Regions from separate parts of the Tatumella sp. UBA2305 genome, predicted to be linked through region 2. Evidence: predicted binding sites of a transcription regulator. Region 2 holds the regulator's gene; each other region holds the start of a gene.
The links. Region 2 encodes CRP, which controls carbon source genes, mostly activating them, when cyclic AMP is high. Its sites were predicted from a motif close to ATGTGANNNNNNTCACAT; they were not measured.
Positions count from the first base shown of each region.

Region 1 (4,173 bases), on a different contig from region 2:
GATTACCCGCGAGATCATGCAGGTAGCTCTGAACCAGGCGAAAGGTGCGCGTTTGCATATCCTGGGTACCATGGAACAGGCTATCAGCACTCCTCGTATTGAAATCTCTGAATTTGCTCCGCGCATTCATACTATTCGTATTAATCCGGACAAAATCAAAGATGTCATCGGTAAAGGCGGTTCTGTTATCCGTGCGCTGACCGAAGAAACCGGCACCACCATTGAAATCGAAGATGACGGTACCGTAAAAATTGCGGCAACTGACGGTAACAAAGCGAAAGAAGCTATCCGTCGGATTGAAGAAATCACGGCAGAAATCGAAGTTGGCCGTGTCTACAACGGTAAAGTCACCCGTATTGTTGACTTCGGTGCTTTCGTCGCGATTGGCGGTGGTAAAGAAGGTCTGGTACATATTTCTCAGATCGCTGATAAGCGTGTCGAAAAAGTGACAGATTATCTGCAAATGGGTCAGGAAGTTCCGGTCAAGGTACTGGAAGTCGATCGTCAGGGTCGTGTACGCCTGAGCATTAAAGAAGCGGTCGAAAAACCGCAGGCAGAAGAAACGACTGCGGCTAACCCGGCTGACGCGGGTTAATCGTTCGATGATTATCCGGGTCTCCGCCAGGTGTGGAGATCCGGATTTATGTTATCGCGAGGGCAGGATTCCTTTGCACGGCAGGCGGATGACAGGATGTTCATCCTAATGTTTGTATTCGGGAGTGGGATAATGAAGCCTTTTTTACGCTGGGGTTTTGTTGCGACAGCTTTGGTGCTGGCAGGATGCAGCAGCTCTAATTGGCGTAAGAATGAAGTTCTTGCCGTTCCTCTGCAACCAACATTGCAGCAGGAAGTTATTCTGGCGCGTATGGAACAAATTCTTGCCAGTCGTGCCCTCACCGATGATGAACGCGCACAGCTGTTATATGAGCGCGGAGTGTTGTATGATAGTTTGGGTCTGCGGGCACTCGCACGGAACGATTTTTCCCAGGCGTTGTCTATCAGACCAGATATGCCAGAAGTGTTTAACTATCTTGGTATATACTTAACGCAGGCAGGGAATTTTGATTCTGCCTATGAAGCGTTTGATTCTGTACTTGAGCTTGATCCAACTTACAATTATGCGCATTTAAACCGTGGTATCGCCCTCTATTACGGCGGACGATACAAGTTAGCGCAAGATGATCTGCTGGCGTTCTATAAGGACGATCCTAATGATCCTTTTCGTGCACTTTGGCTGTATCTCGATGAACGTGAGATAAATGCAGACAAAGCGAAAGTAGCGCTCAAACAGCGCTATGATTCGGCGAATAAAGATCAATGGGGATGGAATATTGTCGAATTCTACCTGGGTGATATCAGTGAAAAAACACTGATGGAAAGACTTCAGGCAGATGCTACCGATAACACCTCGCTCGCTGAACATCTCAGTGAAACCAACTTCTATTTAGGTAAGTACTACCTAAGTCTGGGGGAGAAGGACAACGCAGAAGCGTTGTTCAAACTGGCGGTTGCCAACAACGTGAATAACTTTGTTGAACACCGATACGCATTGTTGGAACTGGCTGAACTTGGCCAGGCACAAGACGATTTATCAGAATCCGACCAGCAATAGCTGACGTTTTTTAACGCCCTTTGTTTATGTTTCCTGTCACCCTTTGGGGTGAGGGGCGTTTTATTCGTCAAAAACTTCTAATTTGAGCCGGTTCACACTTTTCAATGAAACTAACTGCAAGTTTTCATGACGAGTTATGTAGACTGGCCGCCGTTATCTAAGAGGCACGTGTACTACATGACTGATATTCAAACCACTTTTGCTGATCTGGGCCTTAACGAATCCATTTTGTCTGCTCTTAACGACATGGGATACGTTAAACCATCGCCTATCCAGGCGGCCTGTATTCCTCACCTGCTGGAAGGCCGTGATGTTCTGGGTATGGCTCAGACCGGTAGTGGTAAAACAGCGGCATTCTCTTTGCCATTGCTGAACAACATTGATCCTGCCCTGCGCGCACCACAAATCCTGGTGCTGGCCCCAACCCGTGAGTTGGCGGTACAGGTTGCAGAAGCTGCCACTGAATTTTCTAAACATATGCGCGGCGTTAACGTACTGGCCCTGTATGGCGGTCAGCGTTATGACGTACAGCTGCGCGCCCTGCGTCAGGGGCCACAGATCGTCGTCGGTACTCCGGGGCGTCTGCTGGATCACCTGAAGCGCGGGACTCTGGACCTGTCTAATCTGCGTGGTCTGGTTCTGGACGAAGCTGATGAAATGCTGCGTATGGGCTTCATCGAAGACGTTGAAACCATTATGGCGCAGATCCCTGACGGGCATCAGACGGCACTGTTCTCTGCAACAATGCCGGAAGCGATTCGTCGTATCACTCGTCGTTTTATGAAAGATCCACAGGAAGTGCGTATCCAGTCTAGCATCACGACCCGTCCGGACATCAGCCAGTCTTACTGGACTGCTTACGGGCGTAAAAGTGATGCCCTGGTACGTTTCCTCGAAGCAGAAGATTTTGATGCGGCAATTATTTTTGTCCGTACCAAAAATGCGACTCTGGAAGTTGCCGAAACTCTGGAACGTAGCGGTTATAACAGCGCGGCACTGAACGGTGACATGAACCAGTCACTGCGTGAACAGACTTTGGAACGCCTGAAAGATGGTCGTCTGGATATCCTGATTGCTACCGACGTAGCAGCACGCGGACTGGATGTGGAACGTATCAGCCTGGTGGTTAACTATGATATCCCACTGGATGCAGAGTCTTACGTTCACCGTATTGGTCGTACGGGCCGTGCGGGACGTGCCGGTCGTGCGCTGCTGTTTGTTGAAAACCGCGAGCGTCGCCTGCTGCGTAATATCGAACGTACCATGAAGCTGACGATCCCTGAAGTAGAACTGCCTAACGCAGATCTGCTGAGCAGCCGTCGTCAGACCAAATTTGCTGAACGTGTACAGCAACAGCTGGAAAGCAGTGATTTGGATCAGTACCGTGCACTGCTGGAAAAACTGTCCCCTCAGGAAGATCTGGATATGGAAACTCTGGCCGCAGCACTGCTGAAAATGGCCCAGGGCGAACGTCCATTAATCGTACCTGCTGATGCACCACGTCCTCCACGTCGTGAATTCCGTGATCGTGATGACCGTGGTGGCCGCGACCGTGATGATCGTCGTGGTAACCGTGATGGTGACCGCCCACGTCGTGAGCGTCGTGATGTGGGTGATATGCAGATGTACCGCATTGAAGTGGGCCGTGATGACGGTGTTGAAGTTCGCCACATCGTGGGTGCTATCGCTAACGAAGGTGATATCAGCAGCCGCTACATTGGTAACATCAAGCTGTTTGGTTCTCACTCAACGATCGAGCTGCCAAAAGGTATGCCGGGTGAAGTCCTGCAGCACTTTACCAAGACCCGTATTCTGAATAAACCGATGAATATGCAGTTGATTGGTGATGCACCTCAGTCATCCCGTGAACCTCGTCGTGGTGGTCGTGAAGGTGGTCGCGAAGGCGGACGTCGCTTCTCTGATCGCCGTGAAGGTGGTCGTGAAGGTGGACGCAGTTTCGGTGGCAACCGTGAAGGTCATCGTGGCCAGCGTCGTGAAGAAGGTACTGCACCGGCTGCACGTCGTCGCGAATACTAATCACTGAGAAAAGGGACCGTGTTCCGGTCCCTGACTAAGTCCGACAAAAAAGCGATGGTGAAAACCATCGCTTTTTTTATGTCTGTAGATTAGCTGTCAGAAATAGTTTACAGGGATTGTGCCGCAGCCATCGCCAGTGAGAACGAGTAGATACGTGCATCTGTATCGAAGATTTGCCCGTTAACCATAAACTCATCTGCCTGATATTGTTGCTGAAGAGACGCCAGTCCCTGAGCTACGGAGGCCTGATCGCCGACCAGTGACATACCCAGAGCACGGTCGACACCGTATTTTTCTGCCGGTGACCAGATATGATCCATATTTTCGACCGGAGCCGGTAACGGGCCGGGCATACCACGGCGCAGGTTAATAAACTGCTGCTGCTGTGAGGTGAACAGATAACGCGCTCTGGCTTTACTTTCCGCGGCAATCACATTCACTCCGATCATCACATAAGGCTCAGCCAGCCGTGCTGACGGACGGAATTTCTCCCGGTACAGAGTCACTGCCTGCGACAGCATGTC
Region 1 is NZ_DDVT01000021.1:198,521-202,693, reverse strand. Features, by position in the region: gene pnp (polyribonucleotide nucleotidyltransferase) at 1-595, shown strand, start outside; gene nlpI (lipoprotein NlpI) at 728-1,612, shown strand; gene yrbN (protein YrbN) at 1,717-1,773, shown strand; gene B3Z23_RS14815 (DEAD/DEAH family ATP-dependent RNA helicase) at 1,790-3,649, shown strand; gene B3Z23_RS14810 (luciferase-like monooxygenase) at 3,757-4,173, opposite strand, start outside.
Region 1: yrbN (protein YrbN) is a predicted target of CRP. The motif match lies at 1,693-1,710, and genes of this name have one in related genera.

Region 2 (4,173 bases):
CGGTCATGTGGCTTGAACAACGCATTCCGCAATGGCTTTCAACCTGGCTGGATAAATAATCGTGATCATTCCCTGGCAACAAATCTCCCCTGAAACCCTGGATAACCTGATCGAGTCCTTTGTGCTCAGAGAAGGCACCGATTATGGCGAATATGAGCGTACACTGGCTGAAAAAACAGCGGATATTCGTCAGCAATTGAGTGCAGGGAAAATTGTCGTCGTTTGGTCAGAATTACATGAATCTGTAACTCTGATGCCTGCCAGTGATTTCAGGGCTGAGTAGTAACTTCTCCTTACTGACAGATGACACACGCTGCCAGACATGCTAACAATGCTGTCAGCCGTATCGGTCCAGGGAGCAAATTTTCATGTCCGCCAGACATCCTATTATTGCTGTGACCGGATCCAGCGGGGCCGGTACCACAACGACCAGCCTTGCCTTCCGTAAAATATTCCAGCAACTCAACATTCATGCCGCTGAGCTGGAAGGTGACAGCTTTCACCGCTACAGCAGACCAGAAATGGATGTTGCCATCCGCAAAGCCCGTGACTTAGGGCGACATATCAGTTACTTCGGCCCCGAGGCGAACGACTTCTCATTGCTGGAACAGACCTTTAACGAGTACGGCCTGCAGGGTACCGGCCGTTCACGAAAATATCTGCACACCTATGATGAAGCGGTGCCCTGGAAACAGGTCCCCGGAACATTTACTCCCTGGCAGCCACTGCCGGACAATACGGACGTGCTGTTTTATGAAGGTTTACACGGTGGAATTGTCACTGAACAGCATAACGTTGCCGATAAAGTGGACCTGATGGTAGGCGTAGTGCCTATCGTGAACCTGGAATGGATTCAGAAACTTGTCAGGGATATGCGTGAACGAAGCCACTCCAGAGAAGCAGTGATGGATTCAGTGGTACGCTCAATGGATGATTATATTAATTACATCACTCCACAGTTCTCACGCACCCACATCAATTTCCAGCGGGTACCGACTGTCGATACGTCTAATCCTTTCGCCGCCAAAACCATCCCTTCACTGGATGAAAGTTTTGTCGTGATCCATTTTCGTGGTCTGGAAGAAATTAACTTTCCCTATTTACTGGCCATGATCCAGGGTTCGTTTATTTCACATATCAATACACTGGTGGTGCCTGGCGGGAAAATGGGGCTGGCCATGGAATTGATTATGACTCCCCTGGTCAAACGACTCATGGAAGAGCGTTGCCTCAACTAAGGTCACGGGTGCTACCTGGCACCCGTGACCGCCTTGTTAGCGATTAATCACTTCAAAACTATGGGTAATGTTCACTCCTTTACCCAACATTAAAGATACGGAACAATACTTTTCTGCAGATAGCGTTACTGCCCGTTCAACGACGTTATCCGAAAGATTATGGCCGCTGACAATAAAATGCAGATTGATATGGGTAAACAAGCGAGGAGCTTCTTCACGACGTTCAGAAGTCAGCCTGACCTCACAATCAGCAACCTCATGGCGGCCTTTCTGCAGAATAGAGACCACGTCAATGGCACTGCAACTTCCGGTTGCCATAAGGACCATTTCCATCGGACTGGGTGCCTTATCGCCTGAGTTTCCATCCATCAGAACCTGGTGTCCGGACGCAGACTCCCCGATAAAGTTCAGTCCTTCGACCCATTTCACACGTGCCTGCATTATGCTCACTCTCAATTGTTAAAATTTCCGCCAGATTACTCCTTCAGAGTATAAACAGCAATCTGCCCCAAATGACAAAAGTCAGACAAGACAACAGGAGACAGTTTCGTCAGGGTGTGCTACAAACAGAGGGTAGAGTTTTTTTACCCGATGACAACTATGGCTAAACGAGCAGGATCGTCAGAAAGGAGCCTGACTGATTGTCGTGAATGCCAGCCGAAAATGCCCTATGATTTCAGCGCCCCACAGGAGCTTACCCCCTGTGTTTCCGGCACGATTACAACAGAGGATAGAAGAGAATGGTTCTTGGTAAACCACAAACAGACCCTACATTAGAATGGTTCCTGTCCCATTGTCATATTCACAAATACCCCTCCAAGAGCACACTTATCCATCAGGGTGAGAAAGCGGAAACCCTTTACTACATTGTTAAGGGCTCCGTCGCAGTTCTGATTAAAGATGAAGAAGGAAAGGAGATGATCCTCTCTTATCTGAATCAGGGCGATTTCATTGGAGAGTTGGGATTATTTGAGGAAGGTCAGGAACGAAGCGCCTGGGTACGTGCCAAAGTGGCATGTGAAGTTGCGGAAATTTCATACAAGAAATTTCGCCAGCTCATCCAGGTCAATCCCGAAATTTTAATGCGCTTGTCATCTCAGATGGCCCGGCGCCTGCAGGTCACTTCTGAAAAAGTAGGCAACCTGGCCTTCCTTGACGTGACTGGCCGTATCGCTCAGACGCTACTTAACCTGGCACGACAGCCGGATGCTATGACTCACCCGGATGGAATGCAGATTAAAATTACCCGTCAGGAAATTGGCCAAATCGTCGGCTGCTCCCGCGAAACAGTAGGACGTATTCTTAAAATGCTGGAAGATCAGAATCTCATCTCCGCGCATGGAAAAACGATCGTCGTCTACGGCACCCGTTAATTTGTGATATGCACGGCAGGCCCCTGCCGTGTTCCGTTTTACTGTCTACCTGCGGTTGTATCTGATGTGGCGCAGAATTATTTATCATCCGGAAGTCAATTACGCACTGCGTCAAACGCTGGTCCTCTGTCTACCCGTTGCGATTAGCTGGCTGGCGGGAGATCTGCAAAAAGGGCTGCTCTTCTCGCTGGTTCCCGCATGCTGTAATCTTTCCGGGCTGGACACTCCGCACCGTCATTTTTTTAAGCGCATTATTATTGGTGGATCGTTGTTTGCCTTCAGCAGCTTTCTGCTGCAATGGTTGTTGCAACATAATGTCCCACTACCATTTATTGTCGGAATTTTACCTCTGCTGATTGGTGTTTGCGGCGAAATCAGTCCATTACATGGCCGTCTGTTGCCGGGTGCGTTGATCGCCATGACTTTTACGCTCAGTCTGGCTGGAAGAATGCCGGTATGGGGCCCGCCACTATTATATGGCGGCGGAACATTATGGTATGGACTGTTTAACTGGTATTGGTTCAGACTGTCAAAAGATCAGCCGCTGCGGGAAACTCTTAGCCTGCTGTACCGTGCACTGGCTAACTATTGTGAAGCGAAATACGCACTACTCAGCAGTAACGATTATGATAAATCGCTGCCCGAACTGTTGAATTATCAACAAAAAGTTGTCGATCTGATAAATACTGGCTATCAGCAAATTCATATGCTTTCGGCGGAAAAAAACAGCCGCGAACGCTATTTAATCCGGACATTTATGATGGCCGAAGATTTGCAGGAACACATTTCTGTCACTCTTAGCCAGAGCAAAGATGTCAGGGAACTGGTGGAAAAAAGCCAGTCAGCGGACATAATCAAGCGTAATGCCGGGCAGGTGGCTGAGCAGTTAAGAAAGACAGCGGACAATATCCTGTATCACCAGATACCCGGCAAGTTTTCGATGAGTGAATCCCTGGAAGAGTTACAGAATATCGCCCGTCGGTATCCTGACAATCCTGTCGGACAATTTTACTCTTATCACTTCAGTAAAATAGCCAAAGTGCTGCAATCAGGGATGCCGCTTTATCGCCGTGATATTATGGCAGATACTCAGCGTCGTTTACCTTTTTGGCCGGCGTTACGCAGCTATTTGTCATTTAAATCGACGGCTCTGCGTACTGCAGGACGTTTCTCCGTGATGCTGATGGCAGCCAGTATGTTGGCCCTGTCGCTGAATATGCCAAAACCTTACTGGGTACTGATGACCATTATTCTGGTCAGCCAGAATGGTTATATCGCCACCCGGGTACGAATCCAACACCGTGCCCTTGGCACATTTGCCGGGCTTATTATTGCGGCCTTATCATTGAAGCTATCTACCCCGGAACCGGTCATCCTGCTCACGATGCTGGTGATTACACTGTTCAGCTATCTTTTCTCACGCCAGTATTACGGATGGGCGACGATTGGTTTTACCGTGACCGCGGTATACAGCCTGCAGTTATTATCACTGAATGGGGTGAATTTCCTGGTTCCCCGGCTGCTGGATACGCTGATGGGCTGCCTGATTGCCTTTGCCGGGA
Region 2 is NZ_DDVT01000018.1:173,948-178,120, reverse strand. Features, by position in the region: gene B3Z23_RS11830 (hydrolase) at 1-59, shown strand, start outside; gene B3Z23_RS11825 (YheU family protein) at 62-283, shown strand; gene B3Z23_RS11820 (phosphoribulokinase) at 369-1,238, shown strand; gene B3Z23_RS11815 (OsmC family protein) at 1,275-1,679, opposite strand; gene crp (cAMP-activated global transcriptional regulator CRP) at 1,979-2,611, shown strand; gene B3Z23_RS11805 (YccS/YhfK family putative transporter) at 2,676-4,173, shown strand, end outside.

Region 3 (4,173 bases), on a different contig from region 2:
CAGGGCTGATGACCAGTTGGACAGGCATACTTATCATGCGGGCACTGATTGGTCTGTCTCTCAGCGGGGTGGCTGCAGTGGCGATGACCTATCTCAGTGAAGAAATTCACCCTGGCGTGCTGGCTTTTACCATGGGGCTCTATATCAGCGGAAACTCTATCGGTGGGATGAGCGGCCGTCTGCTAACCGGTGTAATGACCGATTTTTTTAACTGGCGGATAGCGATTCTCAGTATTGGTTGTTGTGCTCTGGCTGCAGCATTTATGTTCTGGAAAATATTACCTGATTCCAGGCATTTCAGAGCCGTGCGCTTACGGCCGAAAGTATTGCTGATTAACTTCAGACTCCATTTCCGTGATAAAGGTTTACCGTTACTGTTTCTTATCGGCTTTCTGGTGATGGGGGCGTTTGTCACTTTGTTTAATTACATCGGTTACCGGTTATTAAATGCGCCCTATTCTATGAGCCAGGCGACCGTCGGATTAATTTCAGTGGTCTATCTGGCCGGGTCATGGAGTTCTCCTAAAGCAGGCGCGATGAGTGTCAGGTTTGGACGAGGACCGGTATTCTTATTTTCGACGGGTCTGATGTTGGCTGGCGTACTGATTACTCTGTTTTCTTCGGTGTGGATGATTCTGCCTGGTTTGTTGATGTTTACCGGGGGATTTTTCGCGGCTCACTCTATTGCCAGCAGTTGGATAGGAGTTCGTGCTAAGCGGGCTAAAGGACAGGCATCTTCAATGTATCTGTTCAGTTACTACCTGGGGTCAAGCGTTGCAGGAACTTCCGGGGGGATCTTCTGGCGTCATTTCGGCTGGGCGGGTGTCAGCGGATTTATTTCTGTGCTGCTGATTCTGGCACTGTGTGTGGGTTATAAACTGATGCACAGAGTACAGCCAGCCCACTGATGATGTTCTGCTGCCGGTGAATTTCGGGCTACCGTCAGCAGAACTGTTCCTGTCAGGAACCTTACCGCGTAATAATTTTGATTAAAATTATTCTACTGATTGTACCTTTCCCAGCCCCGTTCACTGTAACATGCCAATAACATTCATACTGGCGCTGCTTTAGTGCAAACGGAGAACGCGTTATGCCGGCTTTCCCGAACAAATATCAACTCTGGCAAATTCGTCTGCACTGGCTGACTCTGCTATTACTGATCATTGTTTACAGCACTATTGAGTTACGAGGGTTTGCAATCCGCGGTTCGTGGCAAGGTAAAGCGATTATAATGACTCATTTTAGTTGCGGTGTACTGGTATTTGCGGTGATGTGTGCCCGGCTGCTACTCCGCTATCGTTACCCTGCACCACCGGTCACCCCGCCACTAAAACGTTGGCAGCAGCTACTTTCATCTCTGGCCCACAAACTCCTGTATCTGTTATTTCTGATTTTGCCGGTGTTGGGGGTTTGTTCCCGCTATGTCCGTGGACAGCAATGGTTAGTGTTTGGTGTTGCTATGCCGGTCTCTGATCATCCGGACTATACTCTTAGCCGGCAGATCATCCACTGGCATGAAACACTGGCTAACGCTGGCTACTGGCTGATCGGTGTTCATGCATTGGCCGCTCTCGCGCACCATTTTCTGTTCCGGGATGACACGCTGTTAAGAATGGTGCCTGCGCGACGTCATTCTCCGCGTCAGTAACTCATTTTTGCCGGAGATATGATGAATTAAGGGTTTAATCCTGGCGTTAATTTCGTCACAATAGCACCACAATGTGAGCCAGATCACTTTTTGCTGAGGAAAATCCATTATCTTATGACCGCCGAATCTCCCTCCGTCGCTGAGAGCTCTTTACATTCAACTCCCGTATCCCGCAAAACAGCGTGGTTACGGGTTCTGTTAATGGCTGTCGCTGCCTTTATCTTTAATACCACGGAGTTTGTCCCCGTCGGTTTGTTGTCCGATATTGGAACCAGTTTCGGTATGCAAACTGCCGATGTGGGGATTATGCTGACAATTTATGCCTGGTGTGTTGCCCTTTTATCGCTGCCATTAATGCTGCTCACCCGTAATATTGAGCGGCGTATTTTGCTGGTAATTCTGTTCACTATCTTTATTGCCAGCCATGTACTCTCTGCTGTGGCCTGGGATTTCAATGCGTTACTGGTTTCCCGTATTGGGATTGCGGTAACCCATGCTGTGTTCTGGTCAATAAACGCCTCGCTGGCTATCCGAATCGCACCTCCGGGTAAAAAAACCCAGGCCCTGAGTATGATTGCTACAGGCACTGCGCTGGCTATGGTGCTCGGTGTGCCGCTTGGTCGGATTATTGGGCAGACCATGGGTTGGCGTACGACCTTTGGGATCATTGCGGCATCTTCGCTGGTGTTAATGGTCATGCTGGCCAGACTACTGCCCAAATTGCCGAGTGAACACACGGGGTCGCTGAAAAGCCTGCCAATGCTGATTCGCCGCCCGGCTCTGATGAGCATGTATCTGCTGGTGACACTGGTTGTCACCGCTCACTACACTGCTTACAGCTATATTGAACCCTTTATGCAGCAGCTTGCACAACAGGGGGCCAATTTTACTACCCTGCTGTTACTGCTGTTCGGTGCTGCGGGTATCTTTGGCAGCCTGTTGTTTAGTTTTCTGGGAAAACGCTTCCCTTCGGCACTGCTGTCCGTAGCAATAGCGGCAATCACCCTGTGTATGGGGCTGTTCTTAGTCACCTCAACTCATGCGCCGGCGGTTATGACTGTGTGTATTGTATGGGGTATTGCCATGATGCTGATTAACCTGTCAATGCAGGTTCGGGTATTGTCTCTGGCACCGGATGCCACGGATGTGTCAATGTCTTTGATGTCTGGGATTTATAATATCGGTATTGGTGCCGGCGCGTTAATTGGTAATCAGGTCATCAGCCATCTTGGAATGAGTCTGGTGGGCTATGTAGGGTCTGCATTTGCGTTGATTAGTCTCGCATGGTGTCTGTACAGTCTGAAGAAATATCCGCAGTTACGTTCAAACCTGTAAAATAATCCCCGGCACGCCGGGGATTACGTCGTTAGCTCTAATGCGCCGGTAATTCGTTAATCGTGACACTGGCGCCATTCTTTTTTACCGACTCAATACCTTTATCACGCGCAGCGACAGAGCTGTAAATCTCACTCCGACCAATCACCTGATGATTTGCCGCTTTGAGTGTAAAATAAGGCGCATCATTTTTGGCTGTCAGGCGTTCATAATTATGCTCTTCGGGGCTATTTTTTTGGACCGAGGCAATGCCATTCAGACAGCCGCTTTTATTAACATAGCCTTCGCTGCTCAGAATCACTTCTCCGTTAGCCGCTTTCAGCCGGAAGTAGTATTGCTGATCTTTACCCAGAAAAACTTCATACTTTCCACTCATCTCTGAATCTCCGAAGTTGATGTGTCACGATAAGTGTTTTCCCGAATGGTAGATAATGCAATGTTATCCGTTCAAAAAAACACCGGTCATTCTGGAAGCACCACCTCACGGGTCTGAGAAATTAGCCAGCCGGAAAAATCATGCAACGCTGAATTACCCTGCCCGCGAACCACAGGCATTACCAGACAGAATGTTTTACTGAGTAAGGCCGACTGGCTCCAGGGTGAGACCAACTGTCCTCTGGCAAGCTCCTTTTCAACATAAACCTCCGGTACCAGCGATACCCCGTCTCCGGCCAGTGCCATAGCAATCGCCATTTCATGCAAATCCACAAAAGTACCTTGCGCCGGATAGTCCAGCGGGATACCCGCTACCGCTGAAAAACGTGCCCAGGCTTCAGGATTCTGGCGACGATGAATCCGCGGGAGTTTATTCAGTAATAGCCCGGGGTCTTCTCCGTTCATCAGCTGCGGATGACAAACCGCGATCAGTCTTTCACGGAATAAATGCCGGACCTGCATACCAGCCCAGGCCGGGTGGTCGAAATGAATCGCCGCATCCAGTCCGCTGCCACTGAGGATAAACGGGTCGATCCTGGATGTCATATTCAGGGTGATGTCGGGATATTGTTGTCTGAAATATTTTAGCCGGGGAATCAGCCAGCGACTGGCAAAGGTAGGCGAAACCGCCAGTTCCAGATGGCGCTGACTGGCTAAACTACCACTCACTGACTGGCTGTCTTTCTCGAAACGTTGCAGGGTTTCACGGACAGATAGCGCATAACGGGCTCCGACAGAGTTCAGGCTGACCCGGT
Region 3 is NZ_DDVT01000015.1:414,105-418,277, reverse strand. Features, by position in the region: gene B3Z23_RS08300 (MFS transporter) at 1-908, shown strand, start outside; gene cybB (cytochrome b561) at 1,091-1,648, shown strand; gene B3Z23_RS08290 (sugar transporter) at 1,763-2,983, shown strand; gene B3Z23_RS08285 (YegP family protein) at 3,021-3,359, opposite strand; gene B3Z23_RS08280 (LysR substrate-binding domain-containing protein) at 3,446-4,173, opposite strand, start outside.
Region 3: B3Z23_RS08290 (sugar transporter) is a predicted target of CRP. The motif match lies at 1,720-1,737, and genes of this name have one in related genera.

Region 4 (4,173 bases), on a different contig from region 2:
GCCAGAATGCCTGAAAAACCGAAGTGTTCCGCGATAATATAAGAAGCAAAAGGTAACAGCAGCAATAACACCGTCTGGGTTGCCGGATCATCACCACTCCAACGACTCATCAGACGCAGGGATTTACCGTACAACCAGCAGATAACCACCCCGGCCACGAGCCCACCGATAGCCACCTTCAAAAATTCGAGGGTCGCGCCTGACCAGGTGAACACCATGGTTCCCATGGCGACCGCCACCGCAAATTTCAGTGACACCAGACCAGAGGCATCATTCATCAGGGCTTCGCCCTGAACTATCGACATGATTTTTTTAGGTATTCGCCCTTCACCGACAATCCCGGAGAGGGCGACCGCATCGGTGGGCGAAAGCACGGCAGCCAGCGCAAATGCCGGAATCAGCGGAATACCAGGCACCGTCCAGTAAATCAGGTAACCAATACCCACGACGGTTATCAGCACCAGCACCAATGCCAGGCCGATAATCTCACGCCCGTGGTGCAAAAATTCACTGGTCGGAGTTTTCCAGCCATCGGCGAACAACAGTGGCGGAATAAACAGCACCAGGAACAACTCCGGATCAAAATCGACATGCAGCCCTATTGAAGGCCATGCCAGTATCGCTCCGGCGATGATCTGTACCAGTGGCAGGGGAATATGAAACGGGAGTAACCGGCCGGCAACACCCGACAGGGATACCACTAATGTCATGATCAGAATGGTAAAAAAGATTTCCATGCTTTCCTTCTAGCCTCTTCCACAGGCGTTTTATGAACCAGAAACACATCAGTTACTGTGATAGTGTAAAACAAAATAAGGCAGTTAAATGCATCCCGGAGTGCGAAAATTCATCCAAACCCTCGCTTTACAGATTTCCCCAGGATTCCGGGCCCCCCGGGAATCACGGGAACAGCCACTCTTCGCCCTGTAATTGCGACGGCTGGTTCGGTCCCGGACTCTGATTTGCCACGTCATTTCGGCCGGTATCCTGACAAGCGTCCTGCGGTACACCACTGTACCCTCTCCACAAAATCCGGACTCCATTACTTCGATGCAGCAGAGCGACGCTTTCTTACCGGAGGGGTGACAGCATCAACTTCCGGGGCGGAAAGTGCTTCTCCCGCCGGGCCCCTTTCCAGCAACACCGCGCCCTGTCCACTGGCCGCCAGCTGATCTCCCGGGTTGCGTAACGGACAGTCGCGCATTGAGAGACAGCCACAGCCAATACAGCCGTTTAGATCATCCCGTAAATGCGTCAGTGTGGCGATTCTTTTATCCAGTTCTTCACGCCAGTGGAGCGTCAGAGTTTCCCATTCACTGGCAGACATACGCTTATTCGGCGGTAATTGCGCCAGATTTTCGCTGACTGTCGCCAGGGGAATACCAATGCGCTGCGCAACTTTAATAATCGCGACCCGGCGCAATACATCGCGGCTGTAACGTCGCTGATTTCCGCTGTTACGGCTACTGGAGATAAGCCCCTTACTTTCATAAAAATGCAGAGCTGAGACTGCGACCCCGCTACGACGGGCAACTTCGCCGGGTGTCAGGACCGGTTTCGGGTAGTTTCTCTCTTTTTTCATTTTCGGCCTTTACCTCAAGTTAACTTGAGGAATTATACTCCACTCCGACGCAAAAATCCCGAACCACTCCGGCGATAATATTCGCCGTACAGGACAGAACTATGATGCAAGAAGAGATCATTCATTCGTTAACCCAGTGGATCAACCAGAACCTTGGGAAACATTTATCGATAGATGAAGTCGCTGCTAAATCAGGATATTCCAAATGGCACCTGCAACGTATGTTCCGGGCAGTCACGCAGCAGACGCTGGGTGATTATATTCGTGAGCGCCGGCTGGAGATGGCCGCCGATGCGCTGTGTAAAACCCGACGCCCGGTGTTCGATATTGCCCTGCAATATGGTTACGAATCGCAGCAAACTTTTTCGCGGGTATTCCGTCGCCAGTTCGACCAGACCCCGACGGCGTATCGCCAGGCGATGCGCTGCCGCGAACTCAGCCCGTCAGAGACTATTCATCGCGAGTCAAGGCCGACTGCAGCCCGTCCGGTGTCTGTATCGGGGATGATGTAAGTCGTCATGTTGCCGCCTGACCGGCGGCACCCCGCTTTTCAAAGACTCTCCCACCACCTCCTCCTTCATGCTACAAAAAATTACATAGCGTGTATTTTTCGTTCGATTTTCTTACAAGAAAGCCTATAATGTGACCTGCATCACAAAATTCCGTCCCCGTCAGGTCCCCCGCTCCCGCGGCAATTTCCCGGATGACGGAGTTTATGTCAGTCAAAAAATTGTTATAAGCATCAGTCACGGGTAGAAAAAATGGGCACATTAACTGCAGGTTTTCTGATCATGCGCTGGGGGTTACTCAGTGCTTTCGTCATGTTTCTCGCCAGCACAGTGAAAATTAAATGCCGGCAGAACAGTCACTATTTCTTTAGCTTTGTCTGCAGCAGTATTGGTGTAGTCATGTCTTGCTGGTTTGTGACCGGACTGATGGGTATTACCCTGAGCATGCAACAATGGCATCTGTTTGTCAGCAGTGCTCAGGAAGCCTTCATTAATGTGATGGAAATGACACCCACCAGTTGGCCAACCTACTAATTAGCATCACGGCCTTAGTGCCCGGCAGGCAGTAACAGCATCGCCCCCAGAACCAGGCTGAGCAGCCACGGATAAAGCCGTGCGTGTAACGAGTCTGGTACCAGGGAAACGGCATATCCTGCCAGCCACATTCCGGTAAAACTTCCTGCCATCAGGATAACAGCGGCCTGAACATCGATATAGCCAACGAATCCGGGCATGGCAGGCGATGAATGCCAGAGCGATGTCACGGCATAGGTCAGAGTGGCGGTCAGTGCCATTGGCAGGGTGAGTGGATTAGCCAACGCTGCCGCCTGAACCATAGTGGCTCCTCGTCGCCGCATCAACGGCACTGTCATCACACTGCCTCCTACCCCGAGGAAGGCTGCAATCAAACCAATCATTAACCCGGCCAGGGCTGAATGTTTCAAAGGTCGGATTCCCGTGTTTCCGACAGTAGCGTTTCGTAAAAAACCGGGCCGGAACAGGCAGTCCAGCAATGTCAGTAACAGATAGAGGATAAATCCTGCACGAATCCACTGACCATTGCTGTATTGTGCAGCCACAGATCCGGCTATCCCGCCCAACGCAATCATCAGCCACAATGGTTTCAATACCGGGGCCAGTTTCCTGAGCAGATGTTTCTGACGCAGACTGGCAATCAGGGAAGAGAACAACATCACTGCCGCAGAGGTTGCCACCGCTATTTGCATCACCACACTGCCCTGACTGTTTACCGGTAAATGCTGTGCCGCCAGAACTGAAACCAGCAACGGTACCGTGATAAACCCACCGCCAAACCCAAACAACACCGTCGTGACCCCTGAGACAACACCGGATATCGCTAAAAAAAGAATCATAAATATTTACCTGTCTGTCACCGTGCGTCAGAGTATATAAACTTCAGGGAATGACTTATTTACGTGTACAGGACAATCATTAACGAATTCAGGCCACCTGAGACAGGTCATGCGTAATACTCCGATTAACAGCGTCGACCATATCCAACGCCCGGTGTTGGCCCTGGCGACCGATTACCCTGCCGATACATGGCTGGCACCACACCAGCACCGCAGAGCGCAGTTTCTCTATAGCATCAGCGGCCTGATGGAGGTGAATAGTGAAGAAGGACAGTGGGTGGTCTTGCCTGGCAGTGGAGTCTGGATACCCGCAGGTAAGGTTCATGCCGTGAGAATGCTCGGTGCCAGTACCCGCAGCCTGTATATTGAGCCTGAGGCGGCCCCGCGTGCTGCCATTCAGTGTGAGGTGTTGCATGTCACCCCGTTACTGCACCAGTTATTGCTCGTCTCTGCAGATATTCCGCTGGATTACCCGGCGGGTAGCCGGGATGAATTAGTCATCCTGTTAATGCTGCAGGACCTGATGCAAGCCAGAATTAATCCGCTGTTCACCCCGCTCCCCTGCGATCCCAGGCTGGCAGCTCTGTGCAGCGAGTTCCTTCAGCAACCCGATATCCGGCTGCGACCTGAGCAGTGGGCGGCCCTGTTACATAAAAGTCTACGGACTTTCACTCGCTTCTTCCGGCAACAAACCGGCCTGTCATTTGCT
Region 4 is NZ_DDVT01000025.1:13,529-17,701, reverse strand. Features, by position in the region: gene B3Z23_RS17340 (Na+/H+ antiporter) at 1-737, opposite strand, end outside; gene soxR (redox-sensitive transcriptional activator SoxR) at 1,043-1,582, opposite strand; gene soxS (superoxide response transcriptional regulator SoxS) at 1,684-2,094, shown strand; gene B3Z23_RS17325 (YjcB family protein) at 2,344-2,625, shown strand; gene B3Z23_RS17320 (sulfite exporter TauE/SafE family protein) at 2,640-3,464, opposite strand; gene B3Z23_RS17315 (AraC family transcriptional regulator) at 3,574-4,173, shown strand, end outside.
Region 4: B3Z23_RS17325 (YjcB family protein) is a predicted target of CRP. The motif match lies at 2,223-2,240, and genes of this name have one in related genera.